DNA from 3 places in the Burkholderia sola genome. Region 2 is predicted to be linked to each of the others. Evidence: predicted binding sites of a transcription regulator. Region 2 holds the regulator's gene; each other region holds the start of a gene.
What was found. The regulator FliA, encoded in region 2, starts transcription of late flagellar genes. The targets are predictions, from matches to a motif close to CTAAAGTTTNNNNNNNNNNNGCCGNTA.
Positions count from the first base shown of each region.

Region 1: a site for FliA is predicted at 5,393-5,419, ahead of KR541_RS35080 (flagellin N-terminal helical domain-containing protein). Genes of this name have one in related genera too.
Region 3: a site for FliA is predicted at 3,796-3,822, ahead of KR541_RS05080 (DUF4088 family protein). Genes of this name have one in related genera too.

Region 1 covers NZ_FR989677.1:1,112,343-1,119,352, forward strand. Annotated here, with positions in the region: gene fliF (flagellar basal-body MS-ring/collar protein FliF) at 1-959, opposite strand, end outside; gene fliE (flagellar hook-basal body complex protein FliE) at 959-1,279, opposite strand; gene KR541_RS35070 (sensor histidine kinase) at 1,493-3,892, opposite strand; gene KR541_RS35075 (response regulator transcription factor) at 3,916-4,659, opposite strand; gene KR541_RS35080 (flagellin N-terminal helical domain-containing protein) at 5,501-6,409, shown strand; gene KR541_RS35085 (FliM/FliN family flagellar motor switch protein) at 6,609-7,010, shown strand, end outside.
Region 2 covers NZ_FR989675.1:224,655-231,664, forward strand. Annotated here, with positions in the region: gene flhA (flagellar biosynthesis protein FlhA) at 1-1,953, shown strand, start outside; gene flhF (flagellar biosynthesis GTPase FlhF) at 1,950-3,722, shown strand; gene KR541_RS01010 (nucleotide-binding protein) at 3,715-4,533, shown strand; gene KR541_RS01015 (RNA polymerase sigma factor FliA) at 4,556-5,290, shown strand; S-adenosyl-L-homocysteine riboswitch at 5,403-5,531, shown strand; gene ahcY (adenosylhomocysteinase) at 5,564-6,982, shown strand.
Region 3 covers NZ_FR989675.1:1,083,727-1,090,736, reverse strand. Annotated here, with positions in the region: gene pncB (nicotinate phosphoribosyltransferase) at 1-29, opposite strand, end outside; gene fdxA (ferredoxin FdxA) at 316-639, shown strand; tRNA gene KR541_RS05110 (tRNA-Asn) at 745-820, shown strand; tRNA gene KR541_RS05105 (tRNA-Asn) at 893-968, shown strand; gene KR541_RS05100 (CreA family protein) at 1,097-1,582, shown strand; gene KR541_RS05095 (AraC family transcriptional regulator) at 1,644-2,531, shown strand; gene KR541_RS05090 (AzlC family ABC transporter permease) at 2,672-3,439, shown strand; gene KR541_RS05085 (AzlD domain-containing protein) at 3,436-3,774, shown strand; gene KR541_RS05080 (DUF4088 family protein) at 3,935-4,711, shown strand; gene KR541_RS05075 (hypothetical protein) at 4,837-5,238, opposite strand; gene KR541_RS05070 (RNA-binding S4 domain-containing protein) at 5,505-5,723, shown strand; gene norM (multidrug efflux MATE transporter NorM) at 5,891-7,010, shown strand, end outside.

The DNA of each region.
Region 1 (7,010 bases), on a different replicon from region 2:
AACGAACCCGGTACACCCAACGCTGCCTGACCGATGTCCTTCTCGTCGCGAATCGCTTCCTGTGTAATCTTCGGGGCCTCGCCGTATTGTTCGCGGGTCTCTTCCACGCGATCGTGGTCCAGCTCGACGGCAACGCTCGCGCGAAAGTTGCCGTCACCCAACGCAGGCGTGAGCAACTCGCGAATATTGCGCAATACCTGTTCACGCATTTGCGCGCCCAACTCGCTGTCGAGTGTGGAATTTCCCAGTACCGGATCGATCTGCGCGGACAGGTGATTGCCGGCCTGGTCTATCACCGTCACGCGGGCCGGGTCGAGGTTCGCCACGCTGCCCGCAACCAGCGCGACGATCGCGGCAATCTGCTCCTTGCTCAGCTTGCGGTTGGGCTTGAGCGTGAGCACCACCGACGCCGAACTCTTGTCGCCATCGGCCAGAATGAACGACGCCGATTTGGCGATCGACAGATGCACACGAGCCGACGACACCGGCTCGAGCGCCATCACGCTCTGCGTCAGTTCGCCTTCGAGGCCACGCCGAAACCGGACGTCCTGCACGAACTGACTGACGCCCAGCGGATCGCTCTTGTCCACCTGCTCCAGCCCCTCCGGCAATTTGGCTACCACACCCTTGGCGGCCAGCATCATGCGCGCGGCGCCGAGCTTCTGCTCCGGCACCAGCACCTGGCCACTGTCCGGGTGGATACGGTACGGAATGCCGTCGGCGTCCAGCGCGGCCATCATGTCGGCGGCGACCACGGCTTCCTGGGAGCCAAAAAGCGGTTTGTAGCGCGAGTCCTGACGATGCATCAGCATCATGGTCAGCGCCGCTAGGCTAATCGCCAGGATGACGATGGGCGCCAGTTTGGACAGCGCCGCGGGGGACGGCAATCGGAAATGGCCGGGAGGCGCGAAGCGCGCAATCTGAGCCTTGACTTGAGCAAGCACGTTTGCGGTCCTCATCAAACCTGCATCTTGATGATGTCGTCAAAAGCACTCATGACCTTGTTACGCACCTGGACCATTGTGGAGAACGACAGGCTTGCCTGCTGGCTGGCAAGCATGGCGCCCACGAGGTCATCGCTGGCGCCTGTTTCCACGGCGGTGACGAGATCGTCGGCGTGATGTTGTTGCGCATCCGTGCCACGCACGGCCTGTTTGAGTAAATCGGCGAAGCCACCCGCGATGTCGGCGGAGGCGGCTTCGGTTTTCGGGTCATCGTTTTTTTGGATGACGGATTGGCGAATCGAATCGAGCATCGCGCTCGAGAGGTCGACAGTCATGGCGGCTCCAGATTGGCTATGGCACGGATTCTGGGACGTCATCCGTCGTAGAACGAGAATGTTCAACGAAACATTGATTGGCCCGCTAACGGCGGCCTGTCACTGCTGCTCGTGCTCGGTCGGGCAGAGAACGACCATACGGCAAATGAGCCGGTAAAAAATGGAGGAGCATGGTTCGGGGCGGCCCCGCTCCCGAGCGCCCCTGGCGTCGCGCTACATCGCGAACCGGCAGCCACGCGCGGGCGCGGCAGTCATCGCCACCGTCGCAGGTCGGGTTACGCCGACCGTTTCCAGCGATCCAACACCTCGCGCCTTCGACGAGACGCGTGGCAGGATCAGCTCGAACACGGTGCCGCTCCCTGGCGCACTGTGCACGGCAACCGTGCCGCCGTGTCTTTCGATCACGGCCTTGACGAAAGGCAACCCCAATCCGACGCTGGCGCTGCCATCGGCCTTGCGCTCGGCCTGGAAGAACGGCTCGAACAGGCGACGGACCGTGTCGTCGGTCATGCCGACGCCGCTGTCAGCCACCGTCAGTACCAGTGCGCCGTCGCCAGCCGAGCCGATGGTGAGCGACACTACGGCACCAGGCGGCGAATACTTGATCGCGTTGTCCAGCACGTTGACGACCGCACGCATGAGCATGTCTCCATTTCCGCTGACGAGGGTGTCTTCGACCAGGAATGCCGGTTCGCGCAACACGACGCCCTTTTGCTCGGCGGCGAGCCAGTTCTGGTCGATCGCCTCTTCGGCCACCTCGCTCAACGCCACCGGTTCGAATTCGGTCCGATCGAGTCGTTCGGCACGGCTCAACTGCATGAAGTCCTTCGCAATACGTAACGAGTATGAAGCCTGCTGCCGTAGATCGCTCAGGAAGGCGCGATCCGACTCCCCGTCCGGATTGCCGCCAACGGACGCGCCCCGGCGATCGATCAACGACAGGATGGCCGTCAGTGGGCTGCGCAGATCATGGGCGATATGACGCAACATCCACTTGTCGTGCGAGACAAATCCCTTCAGATCGCAAAGGTCGATCAGACAAACCAGGTGGGACATCTGCGTGTCGCCGTCGGAAGAAGTATCCCCGCTCAGCCCACTCGACAGCCGTTCGCACATCAGCATGTAGGTGCGACCGCCCCATTCGATTTCACGACTGGCGTCTCCGCCCTTGCATACGCTCTCGGCCACGAGCCGCTCGACTTGCATGAATGGCAATCGAGCGTCGGTCAGCTCACCTGCGGAGTCCTCGCGCATTAAAGTGGCAGCCTTCGCGTTCCACACGGCAACGTGGCCGCCCATCGTGAGAAAGACTGGATACGGAAACCGGTTGACCATGTCGACGTAGAGCTTTTGCCAGCCGCGTACCTGCAGCAACGCTGCCTTGATGCCGACCAGTTCGTCGGACCGCCCGGACGGTGCAGCGACCGCGGCAGCACCCTCTCGCGGATGGATCGCGGCGGCGATCGCTCCCCATTCGCGCAATTCGCCCCGCAACATCGAGAGCATGCGAGCATGTCGCTCCCACGCAAAAAAGCCGTAGATCAGCAGGCAAACAACCGGAAGCAGCCCCAGCGGCAACCAGATATGGAATACCAGCATTCCCAGTGGAACGGCGAAGATCAGCGCGCCCCAGCCGAGCGCCGCCAGATGCACCGCCCGACCGGGCACAAACACGCAGATCAGCACGACGCCGAACGCGAGGATCAGATAGATCGACACCCCGACGGCGGCGGGCGCTTCACGCGCGAGATTGCCTGAGGCCACGGCGTCGGCGATGAGCGCGTCGAGTTGTGAGCGCGTAACCTCGTGCGAGTTGAGCGACGAGATCTGGAACATCCCTCCGGCGCCCCACGCGTGACTACCGACGAATACCACCTTCCCATCGAACGCATCCGCAGGTACGCGTTGCTGCAGCACATCAATATCCGAATACTGCGTGAGGTGCATCGATGCCGGCAGCATTGTCATCACCGCCGGCGTGCGTGCGGCCCCGATCGACTGCGCGTATGGCCTGACGAAATCGACGACCGGCAACGGCGGCTCGATGCCCGCCACCCGCAGCGCATCGAGTGCAACGTGTGCATAACGGACGCCCGCGGACAGACGGTAAGGTACGAAACCACTCACCACACCGTAGTGGCCCATCGTAACGATGCGCTGGCTGCGCGCGGCAGCAAGCGAACTGAGTGCCGGCGGCAGCAGGCTTGAACAGCCTCCTGCGTGCCCGGCGAGGCCTGGCTCGACCAACACGGTATGCGAACATGATCGCATGCCGGCGCGCAGACTCGAATAATCGAACCCGGGCCACAGCGGCAAATCGAGCGTGACGCTGCGCGCCTTCCCAAGGGCGCCGAGCAATTGCGCCAAATACGCGTCCATGCCATGCGGGTCCAGTTGCGCGACCGCCCCTTCGTCGATGTTGACCACCACCACCTGTCGCGTCGACCGATGCGCAACCACCTGCGCCATCATATCGAACAGCACACGATCAAGCGCGCCCGACACCACGCCGCTGCCGGGGTTGCCGCTCAACGTAGCCAGCGCCAGCATCGCAAGGACGACAAGGCCGCGCAAGGGGCCAATCGCCATCAAGCGGGAAATGAGTGCGCGCATAGATCCACCAGCTTGCTGCAAGCTCAATCCAGGTCGTTGTCGGCGCCATCCGCCAACCGCTCGAGGCGATACCCGTAGCGATACACGCTCGAAATCCTGAGCCCGTTCGAACGCAGGCGAAGACCGTTTCGCACCCGCGTGATATAGGTCGCCAACGTGCCGACATTCGACGAATCCGCCGCACCCCAAACTTGCTTGAGCAGCACATCGCGACTCACCACGCGTCCGGCGTGCGCGAATAGGTACAGCGCAATGGAAAACTCGCGCTCAGGCAGCGAGACTTGCTCGCCGTCGGGCAACGTCGCCGTGCGCATGGTCTCGTCGAGTACGAATCCGGAAAATCTGATTTGCTGATTGCGCTGGACCCCCGGGTACCATTTGCGCAACTGGGCGATAACGCGCGCAATCAACATTCGCTCGCTGATAGGCTTGACCAGATAGTCATCCGCCCCGCAGCTCAAGCCGTGCAGGATATCGCGCTCGTCGTCATGCTGAGTGAGCAACACGATGGGAATCAGATAGTCGACCCGCTTGCGCATGTCTATCAGCACGTCGATGCCGGTCATGCCGGGCACATCCCAATCGAGTAGAAGCATATCGACCTTCTCTTGGCCGATGCGGTCGATAAAGCGACTGCCGTCGTGCTCGACAATAGCGTCGTAGCCCGCGGCCTCGAGCCAGTGCCGAACGGTTCTCGCATGTGCGACGTTGTCTTCCAGGAGCGCAATGCGCGGCTTTTTTGCATCGGCGGGTGTGACTGTCGACATGATTGCGAGACTGATGAGGATTTTGGGAGGCACCCACTGACTTATCCCGTCAATACGCGATCGACCGGAATTCGTGGAGCCCACGGTTAAGCAGCGGAGTTCCCTCCGCAAGGATAGACAGAATGCACATACGAATTGCGGCGTCCTTGATGCGAAAAAATATCGCGAGGCCGCAAACATTTCGGCGGAGCCGAAATCGCTCGGCACTGCGTCAGTAACCCGCAGATGCACAGGGTGCGAGAAAGGCCCTGAGATTGAAGATCAGGCGTCAGTCAAACCGAACTCGTACGTTTCTCAACACGCGTCATGCGCAACGCTCGTCACTGCCGGCGAATCGCCAGCAACCTAACGGACGGGCAACCCAAGTTCGAACCGGCGTCAAGAGAAATGCCAAGCCTGAAGTTTGCACGGCGAGACCTGAATCTCAAACAGCTCCGTTTGGACCTGCGATACAGATCCCAATGTAGAGCTAAAGTGTGAGCGAAATCCGCCGTGCCCAATATCAGACAACTCTTATTTTCCGGAGTCGCCCCATTACACGGGCTGGATCAATAGCATGTCGCCACGCGCGGAAACGCCAGCACAGCAGTATTCACTGGCGCTATTGCAGCGACTCATAGCGCCACCGCTCGGCACCGCTCAAATGGCAAGCCTTCCTCCGCCAGCGGAGAAGCAATCTCGACGTTCGCACGTCCGCCGCGCCGCATCTCCCGCTTGGCCGACTCGATTCGATTTAACGTCTGTGGATCGCCTGCCGTCTTGAACAGGCGTCGCCTCCTGACAAGTGGGCAGCGACAAACAAATACCCCAAAACCTAGTCTAGACTTAAGGATTACATACCATGCTGAGCCTGCACACCAACGCCGCCGCCATGAACATCAAGAAGGCCATCGGCAACACGAGCAGCTGCCTGAACACCACGATGACCCGCTTGGGCACCGGCTTGCGCATCAACTCCGCCAAGGACGACGCCGCCGGCCTGCAGATCGCCGTGCGCCTGCAAGCGCAAACCCGCGGCATGGGCATGGCCATGCAGAACACGCAAAATGCATCGTCGCTGCTCCAAACTGCGGACGGCGCGATGAAGGAAGTCACCAACATTCTGTACCGCATGAAGGATCTGGCCACGCAGGCCGCGGACGGATCGTCCTCGGCAAACGAAAAGTCTGCCATGCAGGCCGAGTACGATGCGCTGGGCAAGGAACTGTCGAACATCATGAAGAACACGTCGTACGGCGGCGCCAAGCTGATGCAGAAGGAAGTCAAAAATGCAGACGACACGGTAGCGAGCGAGGGCGGTCGCCTGACCAAGGAAATCACTTTCCAGATCGGCGCCACCAAGGACGAAACGATGACCGTCGATTTCTCCAAGCACGTCACAAACGCGGACACCAAGTTCGAGGGCCTGTCGGCAACTTACAAGGGCCCGGCAGAAGGCACGCCTGAAGTGGCCGGCGAGGAGCTGACTAAAAGCGCCAACGCGACGATCGATCTGATCAACAACGTACTCGACGACGTGGGCGCGCTGCGCTCGGCCATCGGTGCGGCAGAAAACCGCCTCGAGCACACCCACAACAACCTGGCCAACATGTCGACGAACACGGCTGACGCCGAAGGCCGCATCATGGACGCCGACATGGCATCGGAATCCGCCAAGATGAGCTCGCAGCAAGTACTGCTGCAAGCCAGCATGTCCATGCTCAAGCAAACCAGCAGCATGAACCAGATGGTCTTGTCGCTGCTCCAGTAAGCATTGCCTCGCGATTCACTGGAGTCCAAAACCGGCCCGCCACGAGCGGGTCGTTTTTTTTGGGGTGTTCAAACTCTGTTCAACATTCTCCGCTCCATGCAGCACGCTGCCGACAATGGCGCCCACTCTTCTTCAAAACGACCCCTTGACCGTGTCAGCATCTCCCTCCCACTCCCGCAGCAGTCGAGTCGCATCTCCGGTGGTGCTTGATCCGTGCACGCTGGGGCGTCCATACCATTTGCTCGAGGATGTGCTGCAAGATATCAAGCGCAGAATCGACCACTCCCTTCATGAACGGTTCAATCTGCGCCGTGGCACGCGCTTCGTCGCCACCGAGCTCTCTGTCGCCGCGATGCGGTCGCGCAATGCAGCCGTCTGGCGCACCTACGCATGCAACCATGGACAGATTTCAGTGCGCTGCGACCGCACGCTACTGCTGGCGCTGCTGGCCTGTCATTACGGCACTTCGCTGGACGAAGCCGTGCCGAACGCCCCAGCGCCCGTGCCGGAAACCGGGGCGGAACGGCGTTTCGCGGCACAACAACACACCGCGCTGCTAGCCGCGTTTGCTTCGGCGATGCTCGGCGACCAGGCAGAGCCC
Region 2 (7,010 bases):
ACGTTCAACATCGCGCTGTCCGTGATGGTGCTGCTCGTCAGCATGTACACGATGAAGCCGCTCGACTTCGCGGCGTTCCCGAGCGTGCTGCTGTTCTCGACGCTGCTGCGCCTGTCGCTGAACGTCGCGTCGACCCGCGTCGTGCTGCTCGAAGGCCATACCGGGCCCGACGCGGCCGGCCAGGTGATCGAAGCATTCGGCCACTTCCTCGTCGGCGGCAACTTCGCGGTCGGCATCGTCGTGTTCGTGATCCTGATGATCATCAACTTCATGGTGATCACGAAGGGTGCGGGGCGGATCGCCGAAGTGTCCGCGCGCTTCACGCTCGATGCGATGCCCGGCAAGCAGATGGCGATCGACGCCGATCTGAACGCGGGCCTCATCAACGAGGAACAGGCGCGCAAGCGGCGCCTGGCCGTCTCGCAGGAAGCCGAGTTCTACGGGTCGATGGACGGCGCGTCGAAGTTCGTGCGCGGCGATGCGATCGCCGGCCTGATCATCATGGCGATCAACGTGATCGGCGGGCTGATCGTCGGGATGGTCCAGCACGACATGAGCTTCGCCGCGGCCGGCACCAACTACACGCTGCTGACGATCGGCGACGGCCTCGTCGCGCAGATCCCGTCGCTCGTGATCTCGACCGCGGCCGGCGTGATCGTGTCGCGCGTCGCCACCGACGAGGACATCGGCACGCAGATCACCGGCCAGCTGTTCACGAACCCGCGCGTGCTGAACATCACCGGCGCGATCATCGTGCTGATGGGGCTGATCCCGGGCATGCCGCACTTCGCGTTCCTCGCGCTCGGCGGCGGCGCGATCTGGCTGGCGCGCACGCAGACCAAGCGCGCGGCGGCCCGCAAGGCGGCCGGCGACGTGACCGACATCGCGCCGCCCGCCGTGCTGCCGGCCGACAGCCACGAAGCGACCTGGGACGACGTGCAGCTGATCGACCCGCTCGGCCTCGAAGTCGGCTACCGGCTGATCCCGCTCGTCGACAAGAACAGCGACGGCGAGCTGCTCAAGCGCATCAAGAGCATCCGCAAGAAATTCGCGCAGGAAATCGGCTTCCTGCCGCCGGTGATCCATATCCGCGACAACCTCGAACTGCGGCCGAACGCGTACCGGATCGCGCTGAAGGGCGTCGAGATCGGCTTCGGCGAAGTGTTCCCGGGCCAGTGGCTCGCGATCAACCCGGGCCAGGTGACAGCCGCGCTGCCGGGCGCCGTCACGCAGGACCCGGCGTTCGGGCTGCCGGCCGTGTGGATCGACGTCGCGCTGCGCGAGCAGGCGCAGGTGTACGGCTACACGGTGGTCGACGCAAGCACGGTCGTCGCGACGCACCTGAACCATCTCGTCGTCCAGCACGCGGCCGAGCTGCTCGGCCGCCAGGAAGTGCAGGCGCTCGTCGAGCGCACCGGCAAGGACGCGCCGTCGCTCGTCGAGGACCTGGTGCCGAAGACGATCTCGCTCACCACGCTGCAGAAGGTGCTGCAGAACCTGCTCGAGGAAGGCGTGCCGATTCGCGACATGCGCACGATCCTCGAGGCCGTGTCCGAGCATGCGGGCCGCGGCGACGCGTTCGAGATCACGGCCGCGGTGCGGCTCTCGCTCGGCCGCGCGATCACGCAGCAGTGGTATCCGGGCAACGGCGAAATGCAGGTGATGGGCCTCGACGCGAACCTGGAGCGCGTGCTGTCGCAGGCGCTCGCCACCGGCGCGAACCCGGGCCTCGAACCCGGTCTCGCGCACAACCTTCTGACCGGCACGCAGCAAGCGATGCTGCGTCAACAGAATCTCGGGCTGCCGCCCGTGCTGCTCGTGCAGCACGCGCTGCGCGCGATGCTCGCGCGTTTCCTGCGCCGCAGCCTGCCGCAACTGAAAGTGCTGTCGTACGCCGAAGTGCCGGACACACGCACGATCAAAGTCGTTAACGTCATCGGGGGTTCCGCTTGAACATTCGCAAATTCACCGGCGCAACGAGCCGCGACGCACTTCGTCTCGTGCGCGAGGCGCTCGGCGCCGACGCGGTCGTGCTGTCGAACCGCACGCTCGATGACGGCAGCGTCGAAATCGTTGCACTCGCCGATTCGGATCTCGCCGCGGTGGCGCCGCCGGCCGCGCGTGGGCGCCTCGCCACGTCGCGCGCGCCGGACTCCGTGCCGGCCGCCGCCGTGCCGGGCATCGTGTCGCGCCCGGGGACCGCCCCGCGCCCGGCCGCCAATCCGTATGCGGCCGGCGAAGGCGGGCTGCCGGACGTGTTCTCGTCCGTGTTCGGCGCGAGCGCCGACGCGCAAGACGCGGATGCGCACCCCGCGTCGATCGATGCAGACGCGCCCGCGGCGGCAGCGCCGTCGAGCGCTGCATCGGCCGCGGTCGGATCGCCGGCCGCCGGATCGCCGGCCGCCACTTCCGAACCCGCACCGTGGCTGGTCGAGCACGCGAAGCGCCTGACGCAGCAGCGCGACGCGCTGATCGCCCGTGCGCAGGCGCCCGCCGAGCCGCAGGCGAGCGCGCCCGCGCCGCAAGCCGCCGCCCGCGCGACGCCGCCCGACTGGGCGCGCGACATCGTGCGCGACGCCGAGCGCCGGATGCCGGCCGCCGCAGCGCCGGCCGCCGCCAAGCGCGCAGCCGACACGGGCGCCGCGTACGGCGCCAAGCAGACCGACCGCACGCGCCTGTCCGCCGACGCGGCCGCCGTGGTGGCCGATGCGGTGAAGTCGCGCATCGAGCGGATCGTCAACGACACGGTGATGCAGGAGCTGGGCGAGCTGCGCGGGATGATGGAAGAGCAGTTCGACAGCCTGATGTGGCACGACCGCCAGCGTCGCAGCTCCGTGCACGGCGCGCTGACGAAGCACCTGTTCGCGGCCGGCTTCTCCGCGCAGCTCGTGCGGATGCTGGTCGACAACCTGCCGTCCGGCGACGGCGCGCAGACCTTCGAGCAGGCCGCCGAATGGGCGCAGTCGGTGCTCGCATCGAACCTGCCGGTGCTCGACAGCGAGGACGCGCTGATGGAGCGCGGCGGCGTGTTCGCGCTGATGGGGCCGACCGGCGTCGGCAAGACGACCACCACCGCGAAGCTGGCCGCGCGCTGCGTGATGCGCTTCGGCGCGAGCAAGGTCGCGCTGCTGACCACCGACAGCTACCGGATCGGCGGCCACGAGCAACTGCGGATCTTCGGCAAGATCCTCGGCGTGCCGGTTCACGCGGTGAAGGATGCGGGCGACCTCGCGCTCGCGCTGTCCGAGCTGCGCAACAAGCACATCGTGCTGATCGACACGATCGGCATGAGCCAGCGCGACCGCGCGGTGTCCGACCAGATCGCGATGCTGCACGGCGCGAACGCGCCGGTGCAGCGCCTGCTGCTGCTGAACGCGACGAGCCATGGCGATACGCTGAACGAAGTCGTGCAGGCGTACCGCAGCGCGGGCGAGCACCCTGACCTGGCCGGCTGCATCCTCACGAAGCTCGACGAGGCGACCCACCTCGGCAGCGTGCTCGACACGGTAATCCGCTACAAGCTGCCGGTCCACTACGTGTCGACCGGCCAGAAGGTGCCGGAGAACCTGTACGTCGCGTCGACCAAATTCCTGCTGAAGAGCGCGTTCTGTGTGCCGCGCGACGGCTCGCCCTTCGTGCCGCAAGACGAGGACATGCCGACGCTGCTTTCCGCACTGACCGCACGTTCCACCGCCGAGCTGCACGAGGTGCGATTTGGATAAACGGATCATCGACCAGGCCGAAGGGCTGCGGCGCCTGCTGGCCGGGCGCGCGTCGCGCATCGTCGCGGTGACGGGCGGGCCGGCGGGCGTCGGCTGCACGTCCACCGTGGTGAACCTCGCGGCGGCGCTCGCGTCGCTCGGCAAGGACGTGCTCGTCGTCGACGAGCGCGCCGACGTGCATTCGGCCAGCGCGACGCTCGCCGGCGCGTGGCTGCGCGACGGCGAACGCACGCGGGTGGCGGCCGGCTTCGGCCTGTGCGGCGCCGCCCAGCTCGCGCGCGCCGGCTACAGCGACGCGCAGCTGAGCGACTTCATCGACGGCCCGGCCGACATCGTCCTCGTCGACGCGCAGCTCGGCGCCGACGGATCGCTGTCGGCGCTCGCGCGCGAAGCGCACGACGTGCTGATCGTCACGCGGGTTGCCGTGCAGGCGATCACCGAGGCGTATGCGTGCATGAAGCGGCTGCATTTCGCGCACGCGTTCGCGCAGTTCCGCGTGCTGACCAATCAGGTCGCCAGCCACGCGGACGCGAAGACGGCCTTCGACAACCTCGCGGGCGTCGCGAGCCGCTACCTGACCGTGTCGATCGCCGATGCGGGCTGCGTGAGCGCCGATCCGCTCGTCGAGCACGCCCGCGAACTGATGCATGCGGTAGTCGACGCGTTCCCGTCGTCGGCTGCCGCGCGCGATTACCGGCAGATTGCCGCCGACCTGTTGTACTGGCCGATGCGCCCCGGTTCGGGCGCGGGCCGCGCGGTCCACGCCGGCGGCAAGCCGTCGTATGAGGCGGGCGCGGCACACGCCGCGTGAGCGCCACCCGAAGGAGGGAGCCATGATGTACAACGCTCAAGGAAAGATGTCCCAGGCCGACGTGCTCGCGCAATATGCGCCGCTCGTGCGCCGCCTCGGACTGCAACTCGTCGCGAAGATGCCGGCGAGCGTCGATCTCGACGATCTGATCCAGGCCGGCATGATCGGCCTGATGGACGCGGCCGGCCGCTACAAGGAAGACCAGGGCGCGCAGTTCGAGACCTACGCGACGCAGCGCATCCGCGGCGCGATGCTCGACGAGCTGCGCAGCAACGACTGGCTGCCGCGCAGCCTGCGCAAGACGTCGCGCGAGGTCGAGCATGCGGTGCACCAGGTCGAGCAGCACCTCGGCCGCTCGGCGAGCGAGACCGAGATCGCGCAGCACCTCAACATGCCGCTCGACGAATACCAGGGGATGCTGCAGGACCTGCACGGCAGCCAGCTCATCTACTACGAGGATTTCGATCGCGCGGCCGACGACGAGCCGTTCCTCGACCGCTATCGCGTCGATCATGCCGATCCGTTGTCGGCGCTGCTCGACGAGCATCTGCGCGAGGCGCTCGTCGAGGCGATCGAGCGGCTGCCGGAGCGCGAGAAGCTGCTGATGTCGCTGTACTACGAACGGGGTCTGAATCTGCGCGAAATCGGCGCGGTGCTCGAGGTGAGCGAATCGCGCGTATGCCAGCTCCACAGCCAGGCCGTCGCGCGCCTGCGCGCACGGCTGCGCGAACAGGCGTGGGTCGGCGCGGAGTCCTGACCCCGAAGTCCTGCCCTTTCGGCCACGGCCGCGCGTGCCCGCGCCGCGCGCGTCTCGTGCCGACGCGTCGTCGTTGCGCATTTCGCGCGCCGATTTGCTACAATCCCCTCCGTTTTCCGAGGAGCGTTGCGACGGACCATCAGCGTCCGCCAGGCTCGGAAGGCTTCACCAAGCAGCCGTGCGGCGATCGTTTCGAGCGACCGTCGCGCCGGCCCCGCTTCCTGAACGGCGCTCACGTCACCAATCTAGAAACTTTTTAGAAAGGAGGGCGTGATGAACGCCATTATCGATTCCAAGGCTTCCCACGATTACGTCGTCGCCGACATGGCGCTGGCCGGCTGGGGCCGCAAGGAACTGAACATCGCCGAGACCGAAATGCCGGGCCTCGTGCAGATCCGCGACGAATACAAGGCGCAGCAGCCGCTGAAGGGCGCGCGCATCGCCGGTTCCCTGCACATGACGATCCAGACGGGCGTGCTGATCGAGACGCTGAAGGCGCTCGGCGCGGACGTCCGCTGGGCGTCGTGCAACATCTTCTCGACGCAGGATCACGCGGCGGCCGCGATCGTCGAAGCCGGCACGCCGGTGTTCGCGTTCAAGGGCGAGTCGCTCGACGAATACTGGGAGTTCTCGCACCGCATCTTCGAATGGCCGAACGGCGAATTCGCGAACATGATCCTGGACGACGGCGGCGACGCAACGCTGCTGCTGATCCTCGGCGCGAAGGCCGAGAAGGACCGTTCGGTGATCGCGAAGCCGACCAACGAGGAAGAAGTCGCGCTGTACAAGTCGATCGCGGCGCACCTCGACGTCGACGCGAACTGGTACTCGAAGCGCCTCGCGCACATCAAGGGCGTGACCGAAGAAACCACGACCGGCGTGCACCGTCTCTACCAGATGGAAAAGGACGGCCGCCTGCCGTTCCCGGCGTTCAACGTGAACGATTCGGTCACGAAGTCGAAGTTCGACAACCTGTACGGCTGCCGTGAATCGCTCGTCGACGGCATCAAGCGCGCGACCGACGTGATGATCGCGGGCAAGGTCGCGGTCGTCGCGGGCTACGGCGACGTGGGCAAGGGCTGCGCGCAGTCGCTGCGCGGCCTGGGCGCGACCGTGTGGGTCACCGAAATCGATCCGATCTGCGCGCTGCAGGCGGCGATGGAAGGCTACCGCGTCGTGACGATGGAATACGCGGCGGACAAGGCCGACATCTTCGTGACGGCGACCGGCAACTACCACGTGATCAACCACGATCACATGAAGGCGATGCGTCACAACGCGATCGTCTGCAACATCGGTCACTTCGACTCGGAAATCGACGTCGCGTCGACGCGCCAGTACCAGTGGGAAAACATCAAGCCGCAGGTCGACCACATCATCTTCCCGGACGGCAAGCGCGTGATCCTGCTGGCCGAAGGCCGCCTCGTGAACCTCGGCTGCGCGACCGGCCACCCGTCGTTCGTGATGTCGAACTCGTTCGCGAACCAGACGCTCGCGCAGATCGAGCTGTTCGTGCGCGGCAACGAGTACGAGAACAAGGTGTACGTGCTGCCGAAGCATCTCGATGAAAAGGTCGCGCGCCTGCACCTCGCGCGCATCGGCGCGAACCTGTCGGTGCTGTCGGACGAGCAGGCTGCGTACATCGGCGTGCAGAAGGACGGCCCGTTCAAGCCGAACCACTACCGCTATTGATGCGCGGCGGCCGCCGCACCGTGCGCGC
Region 3 (7,010 bases), 860 kb from region 2:
TCCGTGTCCAGCAGCGAAGTGATGATCATGATGACGGCAGCGCCAATATCGTGACAGGGCACCGGCGCACCGCGCGCCGCCCGGTCTGTCGGCCATGTTACCCGAATGCGGGCCCGACCATCGTGAAACCGGCCGCCGCCTTGCCGTATCGTGCCGGTGCCTGGCGTACGGGTATCCGTGTCGCGCGCCCCATAAACTAATCACGAAACGATATAAGCCGGATAGCCGACCTCGTCATGCGGGTTTGGCGCTTCAGTTACAATGCCGCTTTTGGCGCAAACGCCACCCCATATACCGCCAAGCAGGAGCGTTTTAATGACTCACGTTGTGACCGAAGGCTGCATCAAGTGCAAATACACGGATTGCGTGGATGTGTGCCCGGTGGATTGCTTCCGTGAAGGTCCCAACTTTCTCGCCATCGATCCGGACGAGTGCATCGACTGCGCCGTGTGCGTCGCCGAATGCCCGACCAATGCGATCTATGCCGAAGAAGACGTTCCGGGCGACCAGCAGCAGTTCACCGAGCTGAACGCCGAGCTGGCGAAGAACTGGCCGTCGATCACGAAGACCAAGCCGGCGCCGGCCGACGCGGACGAATGGAAGGACGTGCAGGACAAGCTGCACCTGCTCGAGCGCTGATCGCACGGCGGCGACCGCAAAAAATTTCATGCGTCGCGGCTTCGAAGTGTTGACAGGTTAGCGAACACTCCATACAATCTCGTTTCTCTGCTGTTGCTTGTTTGTTCCCCGATAGCTCAGTCGGTAGAGCGCCGGACTGTTAATCCGTAGGTCCCTGGTTCGAGCCCAGGTCGGGGAGCCAAAAACGCAAAAGCCCGTTGAAAGTGGACGGGTTTTTTGTTGGAAAACATAGCACGCAGATGTACCGATTTATTCCCCGATAGCTCAGTCGGTAGAGCGCCGGACTGTTAATCCGTAGGTCCCTGGTTCGAGCCCAGGTCGGGGAGCCAAATAGCGAAAGGCCCGTCATTCGACGGGCCTTTTGTTTTTCCGGCCCCCTTGTCCGCCTTCCTGCGTTGCGTGACCCGGTCATGCGCATGCTAGAGTCTCTGTCCCGCATCCGCATCCGGTTCCGTCGATGAAGCATCGCCTCCTCCGTTTCGCCCCCGCCGCCCTCCTGCTCTCCGCCGTCGCCGCCGCACCGCTCGCGCACGCGGAGGAAGTCGGCAGCGTCAACACCCATTTCCGCGTCACGGGTTCCGATCGCGTGGTCGTCGAGGCCTATGACGATCCGGTCGTGAACGGCGTGACCTGCTACGTGTCGCGCGCGCGCACCGGCGGGATCAAGGGCACGCTCGGCGTCGCCGAGGATCCGAGCGAAGCGTCGATCGCGTGCCGGCAGGTCGGCCCGATCAGCTTCAAGGAACCGCTCAAGCAGCAGGCCGACGTATTCAGCGAACGCATGTCGTTCATCTTCAAGACGCTGCACGTCGTGCGCGTGGTCGACAAGAAACGCAACACGATCGTCTATCTGACCTACAGCGACCGCATCGTCAGCGGCAGCCCGAAGAACGCCGTCACCGCGGTGCCGATGCCGGCCGGCACGACGATTCCGGTCAAGTAAGCCCGCACCCGCCGGGGGCGCGAGCGATACACTGTCGGTTCGACCGCTCCCGCGCCCGATCATGTCCGCCACCCGCCTTCCCGATTCCGCACGCTACTGGCGCACGCCGCTCGTGCCGGACGCGGACCTGCTCACGGCCACCTATCGCGATCACGCGTTCGCGCCCCACTGGCACGATGCGTACACGATCCCCGTGATTCTCGAAGGCGCGGAACGCTTCACCTATCGCGGCAACGGCTATGTCGCCGAAACGGGCACCGTGCCCGTGATCAATCCCGGCGAAGTGCATACGGGGTCGCGTGCCGCCGACGAGGGCTGGTGCTATCGCGTCAGTTACATGCCGGTGGAATTCATCCGCGAACTCGCGAGTGCAGTCGCGGGCCGCCCGCAGGATCCGCCATGGTTCGCCCCCGGCGTGATCCGCGACGCCGATCTGGCGGCCCGGCTCACGCTCGCGCATCGGATGCTGGAAGCCGGCAGCGAGCGCGCGCTGTCGTCGCATGCGGCCGACGGTCCGGCTACCGACGCGCCGCGCGTCTACGATCCGCTCGCCGCCGAAACCGCGATGCTCGACGCGCTGTCGACGCTGATCGTGCGCCATGCCGACGTGCGGCCGCAACCGGCGCCGCTCGCGGCCGACGAACCGCGCGTCGACGCGATGCGCGAGCGGCTCGCCGCCGATCTGACGTCCGCGGTGACGCTCGACGACGTCGCGCAGGCGGTCGGCCTGTCGCCGTTCCACGCCGCGCGTCTGTTCACGCGTACGACCGGCATGCCGCCGCATGCGTGGCGCAACCAGCTGCGGCTGCAGCGCGCGCTGGCACCGTTACGCGCGGGCGTGCCGGTCGCCGATGTCGCCGCGGCCAGCGGCTTCGTCGACCAGAGCCACTTCACGCGGCATTTCAAACGGATGTTCGGCGTGCCGCCCGGGCGCTGGCAGGCAAGCTGACGCACGGCTTCCCGCCGTCGTCGGTCGGACCGCACCGCGCAGCGACCCGCCGCGCCGGCCGACACTCGGGCACCGACCCCGCTCCCGCGAGCGCAAGAACATACAAGCCGGCCCGCCACCGGCCCGCTATCCTCCAGCTCATGGAGGAGCGCTACTTGAACGAGACACCCGCCTCACCCCCGCGTCGCCCGCTCAACGAATGGCTCGATGGCGCGCGCGACACGATTCCGATGATGATCGGCGCCGCGCCGTTCGGCGTGATTTTCGGCACGCTCGTCGGCAGCGGCCCGCTTGCCGCCTGGCATGGCGCGCTGATGTCGCTCGCCGTGTTCGCGGGGTCCGCGCAGTTCATCGCGCTCGGCCTGATCGCCGGCAGCGCGAGCTTCGCCGTCGTGCTCGCCACGACGCTGATCGTGAACCTGCGCCACCTGCTGTACAGCGCGACGCTCGCGCCCTATGTCGCACACCTGCCGCTGCGCTGGCGCGCGACGCTCGGCGCGTTGATGACCGACGAAGTGTTCGCGGTCGCCTACGGGCACTACCGGCACTACCCGCCCGGCACGATCGGCCCCCACTACTTTTTCGGCTCCGGGCTCGCGATGTACCTGAACTGGCAGGTCTGGACGCTCGCGGGCATCGGCTTCGGCACGGCGTTCCCGGGCCTGCAGTCGCTCGGCCTCGACTTCGCGATGGCGGCGACCTTCATCGCGATCGTCGTCCCGCAGCTCGGCACGCTGCGCTACTTCGCGGCGGCCGCGACGGCCGGCACGCTCGCGTACTTCTGGCAGGGCTGGCCGTACAAGCTCGGGCTGCTCGGCGCGGTCGCCGCCGGCGTCGCGATCGGCGTCGTGCTCACGCTGCGGCACGACCGCACGCGGGCCCGCTCTCGCCCGGAGGCCGCATCGTGAACTACGCGCTGTTGATCCTCGGGATGGCCGTCATCACGTATGCGATCCGCTCGACGCTGTTCCTGTTCGGCGAGCGGCTGACGTTCCCGCCGCTCGTGCGGACCGCGCTCGGCTTCGTGCCGGTCACCGTGCTGACCGCGATCATCGTGCCGATGACCGTCTCGCCGCACGGCGGCACGGCCGAGCTGACGTGGCGCAATCCGCAGCTCGTCGGCGCGCTCGCGGCCGTGCTCGTGTCGGCCGCGACCCGCCGGCCGCTCGTCACCATCGCAGCCGGGCTCGCGGTGTTCTTCCTGTGGCAAGGGGTCGTCATCCCGCACTGGCCGCCTGCCTGAGCGCACGCTCCATCGCGCGCGCTCAAGTTTCCGCGCGGCCCGCCGATATAGGAGAGGAAGACCCGCCACCGGCCCCGGCGCGCATCGGTCAGTCGACGCGGCGCCCGCTCCGGTGCGCCGCGCCGGCGCCGGCTTGCGCGGGCCGTCATCGAGATGATTCATGGGCCAGATCACCCTTTCCCTCAAGGACGACACGCTCGAGTCCCTGCGCAAGGACTACGACGCGTTCGTGCGCGTATCGCTGAAACTCGACCCGCAATTCGCGACGCCGTCGTTCGAGGATTTCCTGCGCGCCAAGCTGCTCGACAACATGGTGCCGCTGACCGAGCACGCCGTGCAGCGGATGCTGCAGGGCGGCCAGTACGCATGGGCCAAGCGCACGCTCGACAAGGAATTTCCGGACGTCGTCGCGATCCTGATGCGGCAGGCCGGCGAATTCGGCTTCGGCTTCGCGTCGCGCTCCGAATGGACGCCCGACGAGCTCGCGAAGGCATGCCGCGACTGGGCGAAGGCGATCGTCGCCGAAGCACAGGGCGACGCGTCGCTGATCGACCCGCTCGCGTCGCAGATCAAGGCGGCGGCGCAGGACATCCAGACGCTCGAGGAACTGATGCAGACGCCCGCGTGGCGGCTCGCGGAATCGCTGCGGCAGCGGATCTACGAGGCCAAGCTCGCATGCGAGATGAGCGTCGGCAGCACCGCGCGCGACAAGCTCGGCGAACTGCGCGGGCTGCTGCGGCTCGGGCTCGCGCACGGCTCGTTCCAGAAGCAGGAAGCGCAGCAGATCATGGAATACCTGCGGCTGCTGAAGCCGGAGATCTTCGTCGAGGAACCGTACGACGTCTTCGCGCGCCTCGCCGCGTGGCTGCGCAGCGTATTCACGCCGGCTGCGGTGCGGCCGGCCCAGGGCCAGGGGCAAGGCCAGCGCCGGCCGTAAGTACGCGTCCCGCTTATTACCCCACGAAAACGGCCCGATTCGCGCAAAGCGAACCGGGCCGCCGGACGATCGCCCGTCGCGACGCGCCGTCCGAAAACACGCGTCGCGACGGCGCCGGACACTGCTTACTGCGTGGCGCCCTGGGCCGATGCGCCGCCCTGCGCGCCGACCGAGGCGCCGCCTTCGGTCGCGTCGTCGGCCTTCTTCTTGGCCGAGCCCGCATGGCTCTTGGCCGACTTCGCCGCATGCTTCGTGTGCTTCTTGGTCGAATGGACGGCCGACGACGTCGTATCCTTCGCGCCATCGGCTGCCGCGCCGACCGCATCGGTCGCGCCGCCCGTCGCATTGCCCGACGCGTTCGCGCCGGCACCACCCTGCACGCCTGCGCCGACACCTGCCGCCGGAGCCTGCGTCTGTACGCCGGCACCCGCCGCGCCTTGCGCCGTCGTGCCCGTCTGGGCGAATGCGGCCGAAGTGGCGAACGCCGTCAGCGCGGCACCGATCAGCATCGTACGAATCTTGGACATGGCAATTCTCCTCACGAAGTTGTGCGCCCGGTCCGCAGCGATGCGGACCGTCGCGTTCCCGCCGCAACACGCAGCAGGTACGACAGAAGACCCGCGGCCCACGCGGCCGGTTCGCGAATCTCTCAGACTGTTACCCACCGTTTCATTTGCTGACGAATCGCTCACAGTCCTTTACAACGTGCGGCGGCGGCCCGCGCTCGCGTGCCGGCCCGCGGTGCCGTATGATGCGGAGCGTTTCCTCCCGCGCACCGCGCACCTTCCTCGTCATGCCCAATCTGGATTTCACGCTGACCGGCGAATACGTCGAGCTGCACAACCTTCTCAAGATCACCGGCCTCGCGGACAGCGGCGGCACCGCGAAACTGATCGTCGCGTCCGGCGCGGTGAAAGTCGACGGCGCGGTCGAGCTGCGCAAGACCTGCAAAATCCGCGCGGGCCAGGTCGTACTGCTCGGCGACACGCGCATCGCGGTACGCGAGGCATAGCGCCCGTTCACGCTGATAACGGGCTTGCGCAGGCCCTGGCCGTTCCCCTGCCCGCGACATGGCCATCGGCGCACGCGTTCGACACGGTACGAATAAAGCCGTAAGCTAGCCGTCTCTCAAAATAACGACATACAGCGCGGGCCCGCACCCGCGCGAGCGCCCATTCCATGTCGCATTCCGGTCTCACGCGGACGGCCGCCGCGCCGCCGTCCCTGTCCAGTCATGCCGCCGATACCGCGCGCCTCGCCGCGCCGCTCGCGATCGCGCAACTGTCCCAGATGGCGATGAGCGTCACCGACACGGTGCTGCTCGGTTCGCTCGGCCCCGATTCGCTCGCGGCGGGCGGGCTCGGCGCGAACTTCTTCTTCGTGATCGTGACGATCCTGCAAGGCGCGCTGTCGTCGGTCAGCGTGAGCGTCGCGCACGCGCGCGGCGCGCAGGCCGAGGAGCGCGTGCCGCACATCTACTGGACGGGCTTCGCGCTGTCCGTGCTGCTCGCGATTCCGGCGATCGTCGCGCTGTCGCTGGCCGAACCGATCCTGCTGATGTTCCACGAGCCGCCGCTGCTCGCGCATCACGTCGGCGAATACACGGGCATCCTGCGCTTCGCGGCGCTCGGCAGCCTGATCGGCGTCGGGCTGATGCGCGCGTTCCTGCCAGCGATCGGTGCCGCGCGGCGGCTGTTGTGGGTATCGATCGGCGGCGTCGGCGTCAACGGCGTGCTGAACTACGGGCTGATCCACGGCGCATTCGGACTGCCGCGCCTCGGCTTTCTCGGCTCGGCCGTCGCGACGACGATCACGATCTGGCTCACCGCGCTCGCGCTGATCTGGCTGCTGCACGGCCGGCAGCGCTTTCGCCATTTCGTGACCGCCGCGCGCCCGAAGCTGCCCGTGATGGGCGAACTGATCGGCATCGGCTGGCCGGTCGCGATCACGTACGGCGTCGAATCGACGCTGTTCCTCGCCACCGGCCTCACCGTCGGCGTGCTGGGCGCGACGTCGCTCGCCGCGCACCAGATCGCGCTGAACGTCGCGTCGGTGTCGTTCATGGTGCCGCTCGCGATCGGCCAGGCGGCCAACGTGCGCGTCGGCTACTGGATCGGCGCGGGTTCGCCCGTCGCCGCGCGGCACGCGGGCTTCGTCGCGCTCGCGCTCGGCGTCGGCTTCATGTCGCTGTCCGGCCTCGTGATGATCGTCGCGCCGCATACGATCGTCGGCCTGTACCTGCACCTCGACGACCCGGCCAACGCGGCCACGGTGTCGCTCGCCGCGTCGCTGCTCGGCA